3 regions of the Streptomyces sp. NPDC050416 genome follow, and region 2 is predicted to be linked to each of the others. Evidence: riboswitches for the same ligand, from Rfam matches in the RefSeq annotation. Region 2 holds a riboswitch; each other region holds the start of a gene.

Region 1 (6,072 bases), on a different contig from region 2:
CGGCTGCGCGGCGTGGGGGAGGTGGGCGATCAGGTCGAGATGGTGCAGCGTCCACTCCATGACGTACGTGGAGAGGTAGTCGCCCACGGTAAGAACCTCGTCGCGGGTGCCGACCCTGAGAGCGGGGTCGGCGAGCTCCGCCGCGCGGCCCGCGGCGGAGCCGACGTCGTCCAGGTGGAACTTGAGGAGATGCGGTTCCCCGTACGCGGCGGCCAGCCGGACGGTCAGCGCGTCGAGCGGGTCGTCTCCGGTCGGCGGCGTGTCGGAGACCTCCCAGTAGGTCAGCGCGTCACGGGTCGGTTCCCCGTCGGCGGGGGTGGCGAGGGTGATCAGGACGTCCTGCGCGTCGATGACCAGATGGCACACCAGGTCCCGTACCAGCCAGCCCGTACAGCCGGACGGCCGGGCGAAGTTCTCGTCGGACAGGCCGGCGACCGCCGCGCGCAGCGCCGCCCAGGAGCGTGAGAAGAGATCCACACCGGCAACGTAGGCCGTGCCGTGCGGGCGGACAAGCGCATTGCGGACAGCGGGACCGCCTCTGCGGCGGCGCCGTGGAGCACAGCTGTTGACGCCGACCCGGCCGGCGCGCCACGGTGAGTAACGTGGTAGATGCGGTGCATCACCGACGCCCTGAGATCCGAAGGTGGTGGGCATGGCCGTCATGGGGAGGCCCGGATCGCCGGCCGCGACGGGCGAGGCCGTGGAGCGCCTCGTCTCGCCGGTCAACTCGCACACCGAATGGGATCCGCTGGAGGAGATCATCGTCGGGCGGCTCGAGGGCGCGACGATCCCTTCGGGCCACCCGGTGGTCAGCTGCAACGTGCCGCCCTGGGCCGGGCGGCTGCAGGGACTCGCCGCCGGCTTGCGGTATCCGCGCGTGCTCGTCGAGGAAGCGCAGCAGGAGATCGACGGGTTCATCGACCTGCTGGAGTCCCTCGGTGTCACGGTCAGGCGGCCGGACATGGTCGACCACCGGCGCCGCTTCGCCACCCCCGACTGGTCCTCCCGGGGCTTCTGCAACACCTGTCCGCGGGACAGCATGCTCGTGATCGGCGACGAGATCATCGAAACGCCGATGGCCTGGCCGTGCCGGTACTTCGAGACCCACTCCTACCGCCCGCTCCTCAAGGACTACTTCCGCCGCGGCGCGCGCTGGACGGCGGCACCCAAGCCGCAGCTCACGGACGAACTGTTCGATCCGGACTTCCAGGTCCCGAAGGACGGCGAGCCCATGCGGTACATCCTCACCGAGTTCGAGCCGGTCTTCGACGCGGCGGACTTCGTCCGGGCCGGGCGGGACCTGTTCGTCACCCGCAGCAACGTCACCAACCGGATGGGCATCGACTGGCTGCGCCGCCATCTCGGGCCGGGGTACCGCATCCACGAGATCGAGAGCCGCTGCCGCACGCCCATGCACATCGACACGACGTTCGTCCTGCTCGCGCCAGGAAAGGTGCTGGTCAACCCCGAGTACATCGACGTCGACCGGCTGCCCGGCGTCCTGAGCTCCTGGGACGTCCTGGTCGCCCCCGAGCCCGACCCCATCGACGAGACGCTGCTCAAGGTCACGTCGATGTGCGGCAAGTGGCTCAGCATGAACGTGCTCATGATCGACGAACGGCGGGTGATCGCGGAGCGGCATCACACCGGCATGCTGCGCGCCCTGGAGAAGTGGGGTTTCGAGCCGATCCCGTGCGACCTGCTGCACTACGCGCCGTTCGGCGGCTCGTTCCACTGCGCGACGCTCGACATCCGGCGCCGCGGCTCACTCGAGTCCTACTTCGACTGACGGAGGCCTCCGGGCGCCCTCAGCCTCCGCGCGCCCCTCGGACTCCAGGCGCGCCCAGCCGCCCGGCCGCGAGGGCGGCGAGTTCCGCAGGCGTCCGCGGCCCCGGCTCCGTGCCCGTCAGCCACCCCTGCGCCCGGAGGAGTTCCGTCGCGGCGGCTCCCCACGGCAGTCGCAGGCCCGCCTCCCGGAGAAGGTCGGGACGGGCCAGTGCCACGGGAGCGGGCCCGGTGCGGACTCCGGACGGGGTGAGGAGCGCCGCGTCGTCGGCCCAGCGCAGCGCGAGGTCGACGTCGTGGGTGGCCATCACCACCGTGGTGCCGGCCCCACGGAGACCGTCGAGCGTGGTGAGGAGCCGTTCCTGGCCGTCGGGGTCGAGCCCGGCCGTCGGCTCGTCGAGGATGAGGACACGGGGCCGCATGGCGACCGCGCCCGCGATGGCGGTGCGCTTGCGCTGCCCGTAGGAGAGCAGATGGGTGGGCCGGTCGGCCAGGGCGGTGATGTCCAGGGCGGCGAGCGCCTCCGCCACCCGCGCCCGCACGTCCGCGTCGTCCAGGCCCAGGTTCAGCGGCCCGAACGACACGTCCTGCTCGACGGACGCCGCGAAGAGCTGGTCGTCCGGGTCCTGCACCACCAGCTGGACGGTCGTCCGCAGCCTGGTCAGGCCCTTGCGGTCGTACGTCACCGGCTGCCCGTCGACCGTCAACCGGCCCTCGCGGGGCCGCAGTCCGCCGCTGAGGAGCCGCATCAGCGTGGTCTTGCCGCTGCCGTTGCGGCCGAGCAGCGCGAGCGCGCGCCCCTCGCGGATCTCGAAGTCGAGGCCGCTGAGCACGGCCGGGCCGTCCTCGTAGGCGAAGGACGCGCCCCGCAGGGCGACGAGGGCGGGCTCGCTCATGTCAGCGACCTTTCCAGTACGAAGGTGAGGACGGCCAGCGCCGCGAGGAGCACGCAACTGGCGGCCGTGAAGCGGACGGAGACACGGGCCTCGGGCACCAGGACGCGCAGGGTGCCGTCGTAGCCGCGCCCGGCGAGACCGGCCTGGAGGCGGACCGCCCGGTCGAAGGCCCGGACGAACGCGGTGGCGCCGAGACCGCCCAGGGACCGCCAGGCGGCGGCCCGCGTGGTGTGCCCGAGCCGGGCGGCCTGCGCGTCACGGACGCGGCGCACGGAGTCCAGCAGCAGGAAGCTCATCCGGTACGTCACGAGCGCCACGTCGACGACCGGCGCGGGCACTCCGGCCCGGACCAGCCGCGGCAGCAGGTCGGACATGGGAGTGGTGAACGCGAACAGCAGCACCCCCAGGGAGGCCGCCGAGGTGCGCAGCAGCAACTCCCCGGCCCGGACCGGCCCGTCACCGGCGAGGGAGACGAAGCCGCCCGGCCCGCCGACCTGAACGAGGAGCGTCAGCGCGCCGGTCACGCAGAAGCCCAGCGGCACCCGGTAGGCCCGCCACAGCCGGAGCCAGGGCACGCCCGCCGGACCCAGCAGCACCACCAGGGCGGTCAGCAGCACCAGAGCCGCGCCCGGCCAGGGCGGCAGCGAGATCGCCAGGAGGGTCAGACCCAGCCCGAGCACGGCCTTGTCCACGGGATGGCGGTGGCGCCAGCGACTGCTGTGCGCCGCCGCGTCGATCGGCAGCACGCGGCTCAGGCCCCTTCGGCCGTGGACTCCTCGGCGGTACCGTCCGCCGGGTTCCCGGGGTCCCGCTCCCGCTCCAGCGCCCGCCGCTCACCCTGCCGCCTGCCCCGGCGCAGTCCGAAGTAGTAGGCGAGGACACCTGAGCCGAGGGCCGCCTGGAGGGAGAACAGCGCCGACTCGATCTCACCGGACGGCGGTTCGTACAGGGGCGAGAACCAGGGCTTGTAGTCCGGCTCGATCTCGGTGATCGCCGTCTCCGCCTCGCCGTCGGCGCCCGTGAACGGCTCCTTCTTGTGGTCGCCGAGGCCGAGCGCGAGCGGCAGCACGGCGAGCGCGGCCACGGCGAGCAGCAGCACGAGATTGATCTTGGTGTTCCTGCTCATCGGGCCACCTCCTGGGTCTCGCTGCGGGACTGCTTGTCGGCGAGGAGCACACCCAGCCGGGTCAGTTCGCCCTTGCTGGACTGCACCAGCAGCCGCATCACGAGCACCGTCAGCAGTCCCTCGCTCACCGCGAGCGGGATCTGGGTGACGGCGAAGATGGAGCCGAACTTGCCGAGCGCGCCCAGGAACCCGCTGCCCGGGTCGGGGAACGCGAGCGCCAGCTGCACGCTCGTGACGCAGTAGGTGGACAGGTCGGCGACGAACGCGGCGGAGAACACGGCGACCATCAGCGGCACGCCGTAGCGGCGCAGCAGCCGGTACACCGCGTAGCCCGCCCAGGGGCCGGCGATCGCCATGGAGAAGACGTTGGCGCCGAGCGTGGTCAGACCGCCGTGCGCGAGCAGCAGCGCCTGGAAGAGCAGGGTGATGGTGCCCAGCACCGCCATGGCGGGCGGCCGGAACAGGATGGCCCCCAGGCCCGTGCCGGTGGGATGGGAGCAACTGCCGGTGACGGACGGCAGTTTCAGCGCGGACAGGACGAACGTGAAGGCGCCGGAGGCGCCGAGGAGCAGGGTGCTCTCGGGGTGCTCGCGCACCTCACGGGTGAGCGACCGGACTCCGTGGAGGACGAACGGCGCGGACGCGACGCCCCAGGCGACGGCGTGCGCCGGAGGAAGGAAACCCTCGGCAATGTGCATGGCTCAGCGGACCCTCTCCAGCACCTCGTGGATGGTTGACGCGCCTTGGCCGGTCTCCTGGCTCACGGGTCCCACCGCCCGTACTCCGCCTTCCCGGGTCCCTGAGGACCCAGTGGCTGCCCGTCAGGGCCGGAGCCGGACTTCCCGATCACAGTGGCGAGGGCCGCACCGGCATCACACCGGATTTCCCGTTCACCAAGGCGTGGTGACAGTAATGCCGAGATAAGGGCCATGACAAGCCAGCCGAGGGGGCGCGCGAGGGGGCGCGTGAAGGGGCGACCGCTCGCACACCGGCGCGGGAGGGCTCAGTCGTCACCCTCGTCGCCCTCGTCCTCCCCTTTCTCCCCGGACCCCGGAGGCTGTTCCTGCCGGGGCTTGTCGGCCTTCTCCGGCGGGCTGCCGCTCACCTCCGGAGTCGGGCTGGTGGGGCCGGGCGTCGGTTCGGCGAGGGTCGGGGCGTCGGGTGCCTTGGGGGAGGGGGTGACATCGGCCACTGTGCCGGCGGCCGGAGTCGTGGCGGCCGCCGGTGCGGAACCAGGTGAGTCGGCGGAGTCGCCGGGCGAGGGGGCGGCCGGGCTGCTCGCGGACGGGGACGCGTCGGGTTCCGTGCCCTCCGTCGCGGTGTCGTCGGGCGAGAACCACTGCATGCCGGCGAGCATCGCGGCGAGGAAGACGGCCGCCGCGGCCACCGCCGCGGCCGTTCTCCGGTGGTTGCCGAGACCGTCTCGGGGCGCGGCGCGACGGGAACGCCCGCCCGGGGCGGTGCGGGACCCCGTGGGCAGCGCGTGCGCGGTCGGGGCGCCGGTGCCGGCCGCCGCATACGGTCCCGGCCCGGAGGACGGCCCCGGGGACGCCGGGTACGGCCCGGTCGCGGCGGCCGGCCCCGGGGACGCCGCGTAAGGCCCGCTGCCGGAGGCAGACCCCGGCGACACCGCCTCCGGCAGCGGCTCGGGCAGCCCCCGCCAGGCGCCGCCGGCGAACCACTCGGCAGCCTGCTGCGCCGTGGGCCGGTCCTCGGGCTGCTTGGCGAGCAGGGCGAGGAGGTAGCTCTCGAAGGCCGGCGGCAGACCGGCGACACCGAGTTCCCGGGGCGGTACGGGGGCGTTGTCGAGATGCTGGTGCAGGAGCGCGACGGCGGTGTCCGCCTGGAAGGGCGGGCGGCCGCTGAGGAGCTGGTAGAGCACGCACCCCAGGGAGTACATGTCGGAGGCGGGACCCGCGGGCCGGCCCAGGGCCCGTTCGGGCGCGAGGTAGAGGCCGGTACCGACGATCTGGCCGGTGGCGGTGAGCGCGGCGCCCGGGTCGTCGAGGAAACGCGCGATGCCGAAGTCGCCGATCTTGAGGGTGCCGCCCGCGTCCAGCAGGAGGTTGGCGGGTTTGACGTCCCGGTGCACGATGCCCTGCTGGTGCGCGGCGGCGAGTCCGGCGGCGGCCTGCGCGGCGAGTCGGGCCACCTGCTCGGCGGGGAGCGCGCCGGAGGCGGACAGCACCCGGGCGAGGCTGTCGCCCTCGACCAGCTCCATTACCAGGTACAGCCGGTTGTCGTACTCGCCGAAGTCCAGGACCC
Region 2 (6,072 bases):
GCCGCAGGGCGGGTCCGCTTCAGGCCGGAAGCCGTGTATACGAAAAGGTGCATACCACCCCGCCCCCACGGCGGAACCCTAAACCTCGATTGCGGACACCCATGCGCCCCCCTCAGTTCATCTTCCGTTCACTCGGGTTACCTACGTTCGACGAGCCAATGACCTCGAACGATTGCCTGGGTAAATGGAAAGCTTCTCGCTGATCCTCGCGATTGTGGTGGTAACCGCACTCGCGTTCGATTTCACGAACGGTTTCCACGACACGGCGAACGCGATGGCCACGACCATTTCCACGGGCGCCATGCGGCCCAAGGTCGCCGTCGCCATGTCCGCCGTCCTCAACCTGGTCGGCGCCTTCCTGTCGGTGGAAGTCGCCAACACGATCTCCAAGGGTCTCGTCGACGAGACCGGCATCCGTCCCGAGGTCATCTTCGCCGCCCTGGTCGGCGCGATCCTCTGGAACCTGCTGACCTGGCTGGTCGGCTTGCCGTCGAGCTCCTCGCACGCCCTGATGGGCGGCCTGATCGGCGCCACGATCGCCTCGGCGGGCGTCGGCGCTGTCCACGGCGACGTGCTGGTCACCAAGGTGCTGATCCCGGCGATCGCCGCCCCGCTGGTCGCGGGCATCGCGGCGATGCTCGCGACCCGGCTGACGTACTCCCTCGGCAAGAAGGCCGACGGCAAGGCCTCCGAGAAGGGCTACCGGGCCGGCCAGATCGCCTCCGCGGGCCTCGTCTCGCTGGCCCACGGCACGAACGACGCCCAGAAGACGATGGGTGTCATCACCCTCGCCCTGGTCGCCGGCGGCGCCGTCGCCCCCGACTCCGACCCGCCCACCTGGGTCATCCTCTCGGCGGGTCTCGCCATCGCGCTCGGCACGTACCTCGGTGGCTGGCGCATCATCCGCACCATGGGCAAGGGCCTGACGGACCTCCAGCCGCAGCAGGGCTTCGCCGCCCAGACCAGCGCGGCCACGGTCATCCTGGCCTCCTCGCACATCGGCTTCTCCCTCTCCACCACCCACTCCGTCTCCGGCTCGGTGATGGGCGCGGGGCTCGGCCGCAAGGGCGGTGTCGTCCGCTGGTCGACGGCGACGCGGATGTTCGTCGCGTGGGGCCTGACGCTGCCGGCGGCGGCCTTGGTGGGCGCGCTCGCCGAGTACGTCACCGGCTTCGGCAGCTGGGGCACCGCGGTGGTGGCCGTCTTCCTCGTCGCCTCCAGCGCGGCGATCTGGAAGCTCTCGCGGCGTGAGGTCGTCGACCACACCAACGTCAACGACGCCGACGCGGCGGAGCCGGCCGGTGTGGTGACCGCGGCGATGGCCGCGGTGACGCCGCCGCCGGCCGGCACGGTGACGGAGGCGACGGAGGACCCGTTGCCGTCGTTCCCGGCCCAGGCCGCCGCCGAGCGGACGCCCTCGACGACCACCACGGTCTGACCCCGCCGACCGGTAACAAGGAAGAGTCTCCGATATGAAGATCGACTGGGCGGCCCTCGGTTCCGTCTTCGGCGTCAGCCTCGTGGTCACCGTGGCCCTCGTGGGCCTGTTCACCCTCGGCATCACCGGCCTGTCCCGCCGCGAGCGGGCGGTGGCCGCCGGCGGCTCCGCGGGACTTGCCGTGACGGGCGCGTACGCGTGCTTCGCGGCGTGTGCGGCGGCCGTGGGCTATGGGATCTATCTGATCGTGGCCTGACCACGGTCACTTCCGCCGGGCGGTTCGGGACTTCGGTTCTGTGCCGCCCGGTTGTCGTGTGCGGGGGGCGGTGTGGGCTTCTGCACACTCTCCCCTCGCAGGTCAACGGCAAGTTGACGGCTGAACCCGGCCGTGGTGGACTGCCGGGGCCATCAACGGCGGCAGGAGAGGAAGCCGGTGGAAGTCCGGCGCGGTCCCGCCACTGTCACCGGGGTAGCAATCCCCGGGAGCCAGGAACTCTCACCGCCGGTCTAGTCGAACCAGGGCGTGGACACCCTGAGTGAGGACATATCGCCATGCGCGGCTGCCGATCGAGGTTCATTACCCCACCCCTGCCCGCCCCCGCGGCCGGCTGAGCCCATGGGTGCCGGTCGCGTCTTCGCGTACGGCGCCGCCGCCGGTCTGATCGGTGACCTGCTGCTCGGCGATCCCCGCCGGGGGCATCCGGTCGCCGTGTTCGGGCGGGCCGCGGGCGCCGTGGAACGGATGTTGTGGCGGGACCACCGGGGGTGGGGCGCGCTGCACACCGTGGTGTGCGCCGGAGGAGCCCTCGCGCTCGGGGGCGTCGCCGCGCGCGCCGTGCGGAACTTCCCTGTCGCCTCCGTGGCACTGACCGGTGCCGCCACCTGGGCCGTGGTCGGGGGGACTTCGCTCGCGCGGGAGGCACGGGCCATCGGGCGTGCCCTGGAGGCGGGGGACGTCGACGGCGCCCGGGCGCGGCTGCCGCATCTGTGCGGGCGGGATCCGCAGGCGCTCGACGCCGACGGGATCGCCCGGGCCGTGGTCGAGTCCGTCGCCGAGAACACCTCCGACGCGGTCGTGGGGGCACTGGTGTGGGGGGCCGTCGGCGGTGTGCCGGGGCTCCTCGGGTTCCGGGCCGTCAACACCCTCGACGCCATGGTCGGGCACAAGTCGGCCCGGTACCGGCGCTACGGGTGGGCCTCCGCGCGGCTGGACGATCTCGCGGGCTGGCCTGGGGCCCGGCTGACCGCCGTGCTCGCGGCCCTGGCAGGAGACGATCCCCGGGGAGCGGTGCGCGCCTGGCGTGCCGACGCCGACCGGCATCCGAGCCCCAACGCCGGGCCCGTGGAGGCCTCGTTCGCGGGGGCGCTCGGGGTGCGGCTGGGTGGGACCCTGGCGTACGGCGGGCGCGTCGAGCACCGGCCCGTGCTCAACAGGGCCGGGCGCGCCGTCGCCACCCGGGACATCGAACGGGCCGTACGGCTGTCCAGGCGTGTCGGCTGGCTCGCGCTCGGCGTCTGTGCCGCCGCGCGCCGCATCGCGAAAGGGCGTACGTCATGACGGGCGGTGGGCTTCTGGTCGCCGGCACCACGTCCGACGCAGGCAAGAGCGTCGTGACCGCCGGGATCTGCCGGTGGCTGGTGCGGCAGGGCGTCAAGGTCGCGCCCTTCAAGGCGCAGAACATGTCCCTCAACTCCTTCGTGACCAAGGAGGGCGCCGAGATCGGCCGGGCGCAGGCCATGCAGGCGCAGGCCTGCCGCGTCGAGCCGACGGCGCTGATGAACCCGGTGCTGCTCAAGCCCGGCGGCGAGAGCAGCAGCCAGGTCGTGCTGCTGGGCAAGCCGGTCGGGGAGCTCAGCGCACGCGGGTACCACGGCGGACGGCAGCAGAAGCTGCTCGGAACCGTGCTGGACTGCCTGGAGCAGTTGCGGGGCACGTATGACGCGGTGATCTGTGAGGGGGCGGGCAGTCCGGCCGAGATCAATCTGCGGCGGACGGACATCGTCAACATGGGGATCGCCCGCAACGCCGGGCTCCCTGTGCTCGTCGTCGGCGACATCGACCGGGGCGGTGTCTTCGCCTCGTTCTTCGGGACCGTGGCGCTGCTGTCGCGCGAGGACCAGGAGTGCGTCGCCGGGTTCCTCGTGAACAAGTTCCGGGGGGACGTCTCCCTGCTGGAGCCGGGGCTCGACATGTTGCAGGGCCTCACCGGGCGGCGTACGTACGGTGTCCTGCCCTTCCGGCACGGGCTGGGGATCGACGAGGAGGACGGGCTGCGCGTCTCCCTGCGGGGGACGGTCCGGGAGTCCGTCGTCGCCCCGCCGGTCGGCGAGGACGTGCTGCGCGTCGCCGTGTGCGCCGTTCCGCTCATGTCCAACTTCACGGACGTGGACGCGCTGGCCGCCGAACCGGGTGTCGTGGTGCGGTTCGTGGACCGGCCGGAGGAACTCGCCGACGCCGACCTCGTCATCGTGCCCGGGACCCGGGGGACCGTCCGTGCGCTGGAGTGGCTGCGGGAGCGGGGGCTCGCCGAGGCCCTGGTCCGCAGGGCCGCCGAGCAGCGGCCCGTCCTCGGGATCTGCGGCGGCTTCCAGATCCTCGGCGAGCACATCGAGGACGACGTGGAGAGCCGCCGGGGGCATGTCGAGGGGCTCGGGGTCCTGCCCGTGCGGGTGCGGTTCGCCCGCGAGAAGACCCTCACGCGGCCGGAGGGCGAGGCCCTCGGGGAGCGCGTGGAGGGCTACGAGATCCATCACGGGGTCGCCGACGTCACCGGAGGGGACGCGTTCATCTCTGATGACCATGGACACAGCCTGGACGGCTGCCGGGTCGGCCAGACCTGGGGCACGCACTGGCACGGCTCGCTGGAGTCGGACGGGTTCCGGCGGGCCTTCCTGCGCGAGGTGGCGGCCGCCGCGGGGCGCCGCTTCGTGCCGGCGCCGGACACCTCGTTCGCCGCGCTGCGCGAGGAGCAGCTCGACCGGCTCGGCGACCTGATCGAACAGCACGCGGACACGGACGCGCTGTGGCGGCTCATCGAGTCGGGCGCGCCGCGAGGACTGCCCTTCATTCCACCGGGAGCGCCCGCATGAGCACTGTGTTGTTGTTGTCGACCGCCGACACCGACCTGCTGGCGGCCCGGGCCGCCGCCGGAGCCTCGTACCGGATCGGCAACCCGACCCGCGTGGACGTCCAGGAGGAGCTTCCGGCCCTGCTCGACGGCGCGGACATCGCCGTCGTGCGGCTGCTCGGCGGCAAGCGGGCCTGGGAGGACGGGCTCGCCGCGCTGAAGGCGTCCGGTGTCCCGACCGTGCTGCTGGGCGGCGAGGCCGTGCCCGACGCGGAGCTGATGGCCGAGTCGTCGGTGCCGGCCGGTGTCGTCGCGGAGGCGCTGAAGTACCTCGTGGAGGGCGGGCCGGCCAACCTCACCGAGCTGGCGCGGTTCCTGTCCGACACCGTGCTGCTCACGGGCGAGGGCTTCGCCGCGCCGCAGCGGATGCCGGAGTACGGCGTCCGGGGCGAGCGCGCCCAGGTCGAGGGCCGCCCGACCGTCGGCGTGCTCTTCTACCGGGCGCACGAGCTGAGCGGCAACACCGCCTTCGTGGACACCCTGTGCGACGCGATCGAGGCGCGGGGCGCCAACGCGCTCCCCGTGTACTGCGGTTCGCTGCGCGGGGCCGACGCGGGGCTGTACGAGATCCTCGGGCGGGCGGACGCCCTCGTCGCCACCGTCCTCGCCGCCGGCGGCACCCACGCCTCGCAGGCCTCGGCGGGCGGTGACGAGGAGTCCTGGGACATCGGCGCCCTCGCCGAGCTGAACATCCCCGTGCTGCAAGGGCTGTGCCTGACGTCCTCACGGAGCGCCTGGGAAGCGTCCGACGCAGCCCTGTCCCCCATGGACGCCGCGATGCAGGTGGCGATCCCGGAGTTCGACGGGCGGCTGATCACCGTGCCGTTCTCGTTCAAGGAACAGGGCGCGGACGACGTGCCCGTGTACGTCGCCGACCCGGAGCGGGCCGCGCGGGTCGCCGGGATCGCCGTACGGCACGCGCGGTTGAAGCACAAAGCGAACGCCGAGAAGAAGGTCGCGCTCGTCTTCACCGCCTACCCGACCAAGCACTCGCGGGTCGGCAACGCCGTCGGACTGGACACCCCGGCCTCGGCCGTGCGGGTGCTGGACGCCCTCAGGGACGCCGGGTACGGCCTCACCGAGTACCCCGAGGGCGGTGACGAGCTGATCCACCGGCTCATCGAGGCCGGCGGGCACGACGTGGAGTGGCTGACGGACGAGCAGCTGGCCGCCGCGCCCGCGCGGGTGCCGCTGGCGGACTACCGGGCCTGGTTCGACCAGCTCGACCCAGAGCTGAGGGACGCCATGACCGAGGCGTGGGGCGAGCCACCGGGCGGCCTCTACGTCGACGGGGACGACATCGTGCTGGCGTCCCTGCGGTTCGGGAACGTCGTCGTGATGATCCAGCCGCCGCGCGGCTTCGGCGAGAACCCCATCGCGATCTACCACGACCCGGACATGCCGCCGTCCCACCACTACATGGCCGCCTACCGCTGGCTGGAGAACAGTTTCGGCGCGGACGCGATCGTGCACATGGGCAAGCACGGCACGCTGGAGTGGCTGCCC
Region 3 (6,072 bases), on a different contig from region 2:
AGGTCCGGCGGGCGCGTACGGCGGTGGAGCACAGCGCGAGGTCGGGCAGGCAGTCGGCCTCGGCCAGGGCCCGCCCGGCCGCCGGGGCGTCGCGGCGGCCGCGCGGGGCCAGCGGGCGCTCGTGGTCGGCGACGTCAAGAGGCCAGGCGGACTTGGCGTGCCGCAACACGACCAGGCGGCGCAGCGGGCCGGCTCCGGCACGCTCCATCACGACGGGGCTCCCAGGTCGCGGGTGAGTTCGAGGCCGAGGAGCCGGTCGGCGTAGGCGTACGTCTCGAACCGGGCGCCGTCCGGCAGGTCCGGCTCGTTCTCCACGTCCCGCAGCACGTCCAGCACCCGGGGCACGTCCAGATCGTCGTCCCAGGCGTCGCGCAACCGCCCGCGCACGTCGTCGGGCACGGGCCGGGAGGGCCGCCGGGCCCAACGGGCGACCGCACCGCGCCACCGGACGAGGGTGGCCTCGGCCTCGCGGAGGACGTCGGCCCCCAGCCGGACGGGGGCGTTGTGGTGCCGGGTGAACAGGGCGAGGCGCAGGACGGTGGGTTCGACACCGCCCAGTGGTCCTGGTCCCACCGACCGGCCGCTCGACGGGTCCGAGTCCGCCGACTCCGCCGGCTCACCGGCCGGCGGGCCCGACGTCACCGACTCGCGCATCGCCGACTCGCTCAGCGGCAGGTCCGATCCCACCGACGCGCCGACCGACGTGGCCGGTCCGGTCGTCTCGACAGGCGCGACAGCGATCCGCACCCCGTCAGGGGCCGCCCCGCCGTCGGCGGCGACATGGACGACCTGGGCCTCGCCGAGTCCGGCGCTGACGTCGGGGCTGTCCTCGAAGGGGCGGATGCCGAGGGCCGTGGCGTCCGCGCGCAGCTCGGCCCGGCGGCGCCCACCGGTCAGCAGGGCCCACACCGGTGTGCCGCCGAGCTCCAGCGCCCGCACGAGCAGGTCCGCCACGAGCAGCACCCGCAGATCGGTCAGATCGGAGCCGGGCGCGTGCACTTCGACACGGGTCAGGCCCCGGCGGGCCGGGGCGGCTTCGACCGGCTCGCCGGTCCGGGCGTCGATGATGCGCAGCACGAGGCGAGCGTAGGCCGGGTGGGCGGGCCCACGCAGGCATGTGCGGCTTTTTCCGGCCACCGTGGCGGGAACACCCCACCAATGGCGCGCCGGACGGACCAGGTCACCGAGGCGGGAATCGCCCCACGACCGGCGCGCCGGTCCGTCGGACACGCTGCCCGAAACCGCCCACCAACGAAAGGCCCGCCGGACCAGGCCACCGGCGAGGCACCCACCGAACCCGACCACCACACCGGAAGCCGCCCACCCACAACCCACCCGCCAGGCCAGGCCACCACGGCGCAAGCCACCCCCACCGACGACCCACCCACCGAACCCGACCACCACGCCCAGAAGCGCCCGGCCGATGACACCCCGGCCGGTCGGGCCACCGTGACGCGAACGCCCCGCCCACAACGCACCGGCCGCGCACCGCCCAGCCGTCCGCCGCCCGGCCGTCCGTCACCCGAACCGCTCGAACCGTCCGCCGCCCAGCCGTCCGCCGCCCAACCGCCCGTCACCCGGACCGCTCGAACCACCGTGGCGTGATTCGTCCACTCAGTCCGCCTACCGCCCAGCCCGACCGGCCCCTCAGCCCACCGTTCCCAGGAACCGCACATGCGGCCGCTGCTCGGGGCCGTCACGGGTGACGGCGGCCTTTACGCCGTACACCTCGGCGATGAGTTCCTCGGTCAGGACATCGCCGGGAGGGCCACCCGCCACGACCCGCCCGGCGCTCAGGACGACGACCTCGTCGCAGTACATCGCCGCGAGGTTGAGGTCGTGCAGGGCGACGACGGTGGTGACCGGGAGGCCGGTGACCAGGGCGAGCAGGTCGAGCTGGTGGTGGATGTCGAGGTGGTTCGTCGGCTCGTCCAGGAGGAGTTCGCGGGGTTCCTGGGCGAGCGCGCGGGCGATCTGCACCCGCTGGCGTTCGCCGCCCGAGAGGGTGTGCCAGGGCTGGTCGGCGCGGTCGGCGAGGCCGGCGTGCTCCAGGGCCTCGCGCACGGCCCGTTCGTCGTCCACCGAGCCGGGCGTCCAGGCACGGCGGTGCGGCACGCGGCCCAGCCGTACGACGTCCACCACCGTCAACTCGACCTGTGTGTCGGCCTGCTGCTCGACCACGGCGATGCGGCGGGCGACGGTGCGGCGGGGCAGGTCGCCCAGCGGCGTGCCGTCGAGGGTGACGACTCCGGCGGTCGGCGTGAGCAGCCCCGCCAGCAGCCGCAGCAGCGTGGACTTGCCGGAGCCGTTCGGGCCGAGGACTCCGACGGTGGAGCCGGTCTCGGGCGCGAGGACGACACCGTCGAGGAGGAGACGCCCGTCGGCACGGCGACCGACCCGGTCGGCCCGCAGCCCGGCACCGCTCTTCGCCGCGCCCGCCCCGCTCACCGCACCCTCCGCGTCCGGTACAGCACCACCACGAACGCCGGCACCCCGATCAGCGACGTCACGACTCCCACCGGCACCTCCTGAGGATCCAGCACCGTACGGGCGAGCGTGTCCACCCACACCAGGAACACCGCTCCGGCGAGGGCCGTGACCGGAAGCAGCCGGGCGTGCCCGGGACCGGCCAGGGCCCGCGCGGCGTGCGGCAGGACCAGTCCGACGAAGCCGATCGCCCCGGCCGAGCTGACCAGCGCGGCCGTGAGCAGGGCCGTGACGCACAGCAGCACCAGGCGGGTGCGGGCCACGGACACCCCGAGCGCTGCCGCCGCGTCCTGCCCGAAGGCGAAGGCGTCGAGGGTACGGGCGTACGACAGGCACACCACCAACGCCACGGCCAGGACGGCCAGGCACAGCCACACGTCGGTCCAGCCCGCCCCGCCGAGCGAGCCGAGGAGCCAGAACAGCACGCCCCGGGTCGTCTCGGCGTCGGCGGCCGTCATCACGACGAACGAGGTGAGCGCGGAGAAGAGCTGCATGGCGGCGACGCCCGCGAGGACGACCCGGTCGGTGGTGCCGCCGAGGGTGTGGCTGAGCAGCAGCACCAGCGCGAAGGACACCAGGGCGCCGAGGAAAGCTCCCGCGGGCACCGAGACGGCGCCGCCGCCCACGCCCAGGACGACGACCACGACCGCGCCGGTGGAGGCGCCGGAGGACACCCCGAGCACGAACGGGTCGGCGAGCGGGTTGCGCAGCAGCGACTGCATCACCGCCCCGCAGACGGCCAGTCCGGCCCCGCACACGGCCGCGAGCAGGGTGCGCGGCAGCCGCAGCTGCCAGACGATGCCGTCGCGGATCGGCGTCAGGTCCGAGCTGCCGAGCCCGAGGTGGGCCGCGACGGCGGACCAGACGTCCGCGATCCGGATGTCGGCCGGGCCGACGGTGATGGCCAGGGCAAGGGAGGCGGCCAGCAGCAGGACCCCCGCGGCACCGAACCCGAGCCCGCGGACGGTCACTTCACGAGCCCGAAGTCGCGCAGTTTGGCGGCGACCTGTTCCACGCCCTCGACCGTGCGGATGGTCGGGTTCATGGCCTGCCCGCTGAGCAGCACGTACCGCTTGTGCCTGACCGCGTCCATGTTCCTGGTGACCGGGTTGGACTCCAGGAAGGCGATCTTCTTCGCGGCCGACTCGGCGGTCTGCGACGTGCGGGTGAGGTCGCCGATGACGAGGACGTCGGGGTCGCGTTCGGCGACCGTCTCCCAGTTGATCTGGGGCCACTCCTCGTGCGTGTCGTCGAAGACGTTCTTCACGCCGAGGGCCCGGGTGATGATGCCGGGCGCTCCGCAACAGCCCGCCATGTAGGGCGACTCGGAGTTGGCGAACCAGTACAGGAGCGTGACGTCGGAGGCGTGGACGTCCCGCGTGGCCTTCGCCATGCGCCGCTGGAGGGAGGCCACGAGCTTGTCGCCCCGTTCCGGCACCCCGAACACGGTGGCCAGGTCGCGCACTTCGCCGTAGACGGTGTCGATGCCCAGCGCCTTGTCGCGCGCGCCGTCCCCGTCGCCGGAGTTGTCCTTGCCGGCGCAGTCCGACGGGGAGACGTACGTGGGTACGCCGAGCTTCTCGAACTGCTCGCGGGTGGCGACGCCGCCCCGGCCGAGGGTGGAGACGAAGGACGCCGCGACGAAGTCGGGGCCGGTGTCCAGGACCCGTTCGAAGGACGGGTTGTCGTCGGCGATGCGCGGCACCTTCGCGTTGGCCTTCGCCAGCCCCTTCATCACGGGGTCGGTCCAGGTGGCGGTACCCGCGAGACGGTCGGCGAGGCCGAGCGAGAGCAGGATCTCGGTGGTGCCCTGGTTGAGGGAGACGGCGTGCTTCGGCGGGGCCTCGACGCGCACCTCGTGGCCGCAGTTGTCGAGCGTGACCGCGGCTTTCGTCGTGGTGGCCGGCGGGTCGCCGCAGCCGGCCAGGAGCAGGGAGCCGGCCGCGAGCAGGACGGCGGCACGGGCGGGTGGGGCGAGGGGCACGGAAACCAGTCCTCAGTCGTCGAGGGCTCGATCGCGGAGCCCGGTCGTACGGTGCTCCCCCGCCGCGTACGGCCGCGGGGGCCGCCAGCAGGTCTTCGGACTCGGGTTCGTCCGGTGCGGAGCGCCTTCCCGGACGTCACACGCGCCGTCCAGTGGCCGAGGCCCCGCCCGTCCCCCTCACCGCTGCGCGTCAGTTCCGGATTCGCACCGGATTCCCTGACCCACGTACATGGGTTCGACTGGCCTCGGCAAGCTATCACGCAGGGCGCGGGGGAATCACCGGGCACCGTACGCCGTTGTAGGGACAACAGTTCTTCCGCGACTCTCCAGGAGGCCACCGGTGTACGGCGACGAGGCAACGGTCCGCAGGATCCTCACCGAGCTCGGCGACACCTGGGCCGTGGTGGGCCTGTCGTCGAACCAGCGGCGCGCGGCCTACGGCGTGGCCGAGGTGCTCCAGCGCTACGGCAAGCGCGTCGTGCCCGTGCATCCGAAGGCGGAGACGGTGCACGGCGAGCAGGGGTACGCCAGTCTCACGGACATCCCCTTCGACGTGGACGTCGTGGACGTGTTCGTGAACAGCGACCTCGCCGGAGCGGTGGCGGACGAGGCGGTCGCGAAGGGCGCGAAGGCGGTGTGGTTCCAGCTCGGCGTCATCGACGAGGCGGCGTACGACCGGACCCGTGCCGCGGGCCTGGAGATGGTGATGGACCGCTGCCCGGCGATCGAGATCCCACGACTTCCTCATCACCGCGTACAGAATTCCTGAAGCGCTTTCCAGGAAATGCCCGCGCCCGGTCAAGGCTGCACAACGCGCCTTCTGCCGCCGGTTGACCGATTCCTAATCTGAGGCCTCTTGCTCGCAGAACTCACCGAGTTCTTTTATGAGAGGCCCCTTGATTCATGGTGAGCGTCGACCAGGCAGCAGCGGGGGTAAAAGGGGGTCCGGGCGGACTGCGCCGGGACGTCGGACTGATCGGGCTCATGTGGGCGTCGGTCGGTTCCATCATCGGCTCCGGGTGGCTGTACGGAGCCGAGAAGGCGGTCGTGGCGGCCGGCCCCGCGGCGATCCTGTCGTGGCTGATCGGCGCGGTAGGGATCGTGCTGCTGGCCCTGGTGCACGCGGAACTCGGCGGCATGTTCCCGGTCGCGGGCGGCACGGCGCGGTATCCGCACTACGCGTTCGGCGGACTGGCCGGCATGTCCTTCGGCTGGTTCTCCTGGCTCCAGGCGGCGACCGTGGCACCGATCGAGGTCGAGGCCATGATCGGCTACGCCGGGCACTGGCACTGGGCGCAGGGCTTCCAGCACGCCAAGGACGGGACGCTGACGACGAGCGGGTTCGTCGTCGCCGTGGTCCTCATGGCCGTGTTCGTCGTGATCAACTTCCTCGGTGTGCGGCTCCTGGCGCACACCAACAGCGCCGCCACCTGGTGGAAGGTGGCCGTGCCGCTGGCCGCGATCTTCATCATCGCGGCGGGCAACTTCCACCCGGGCAACTTCACCGAGCACGGCTTCGCCCCGTTCGGCGCCCACGGCGTGCTGAGCGCCGTCAGCTCCAGCGGCATCATCTTCGCCCTGCTGGGCTTCGAGCAGGCGAT

What was found. A riboswitch is a leader RNA that binds a small molecule or an ion and turns the genes downstream of it on or off. The one in region 2 is predicted to bind cobalamin.
Region 1: another riboswitch for cobalamin. It lies ahead of ACIBL4_RS18135 (energy-coupling factor ABC transporter permease); the one in region 2 lies ahead of ACIBL4_RS16340 (cobalamin biosynthesis protein).
Region 3: another riboswitch for cobalamin. It lies ahead of ACIBL4_RS30035 (ABC transporter substrate-binding protein); the one in region 2 lies ahead of ACIBL4_RS16340 (cobalamin biosynthesis protein).

What each region holds. Positions count from the first base shown of each region.
Region 1 covers NZ_JBITII010000005.1:321,771-327,842, reverse strand. Annotated here, with positions in the region: gene ACIBL4_RS18160 (maleylpyruvate isomerase N-terminal domain-containing protein) at 1-477, opposite strand, end outside; gene ACIBL4_RS18155 (amidinotransferase) at 653-1,789, shown strand; gene ACIBL4_RS18150 (energy-coupling factor ABC transporter ATP-binding protein) at 1,809-2,681, opposite strand; gene cbiQ (cobalt ECF transporter T component CbiQ) at 2,678-3,427, opposite strand; gene ACIBL4_RS18140 (energy-coupling factor ABC transporter substrate-binding protein) at 3,433-3,807, opposite strand; gene ACIBL4_RS18135 (energy-coupling factor ABC transporter permease) at 3,804-4,505, opposite strand; cobalamin riboswitch at 4,535-4,742, opposite strand; gene ACIBL4_RS18130 (serine/threonine-protein kinase) at 4,811-6,072, opposite strand, start outside.
Region 2 covers NZ_JBITII010000004.1:668,154-674,225, reverse strand. Annotated here, with positions in the region: gene ACIBL4_RS16350 (anion permease) at 185-1,438, shown strand; gene ACIBL4_RS16345 (hypothetical protein) at 1,473-1,694, shown strand; cobalamin riboswitch at 1,822-1,956, shown strand; gene ACIBL4_RS16340 (cobalamin biosynthesis protein) at 2,055-2,996, shown strand; gene ACIBL4_RS16335 (cobyric acid synthase) at 2,993-4,528, shown strand; gene cobN (cobaltochelatase subunit CobN) at 4,525-6,072, shown strand, end outside.
Region 3 covers NZ_JBITII010000011.1:85,194-91,265, reverse strand. Annotated here, with positions in the region: gene ACIBL4_RS30055 (SixA phosphatase family protein) at 1-211, opposite strand, end outside; gene ACIBL4_RS30050 (hypothetical protein) at 208-1,077, opposite strand; gene ACIBL4_RS30045 (ABC transporter ATP-binding protein) at 1,648-2,448, opposite strand; gene ACIBL4_RS30040 (FecCD family ABC transporter permease) at 2,445-3,458, opposite strand; gene ACIBL4_RS30035 (ABC transporter substrate-binding protein) at 3,455-4,471, opposite strand; cobalamin riboswitch at 4,540-4,730, opposite strand; gene ACIBL4_RS30030 (CoA-binding protein) at 4,812-5,240, shown strand; gene ACIBL4_RS30025 (APC family permease) at 5,375-6,072, shown strand, end outside.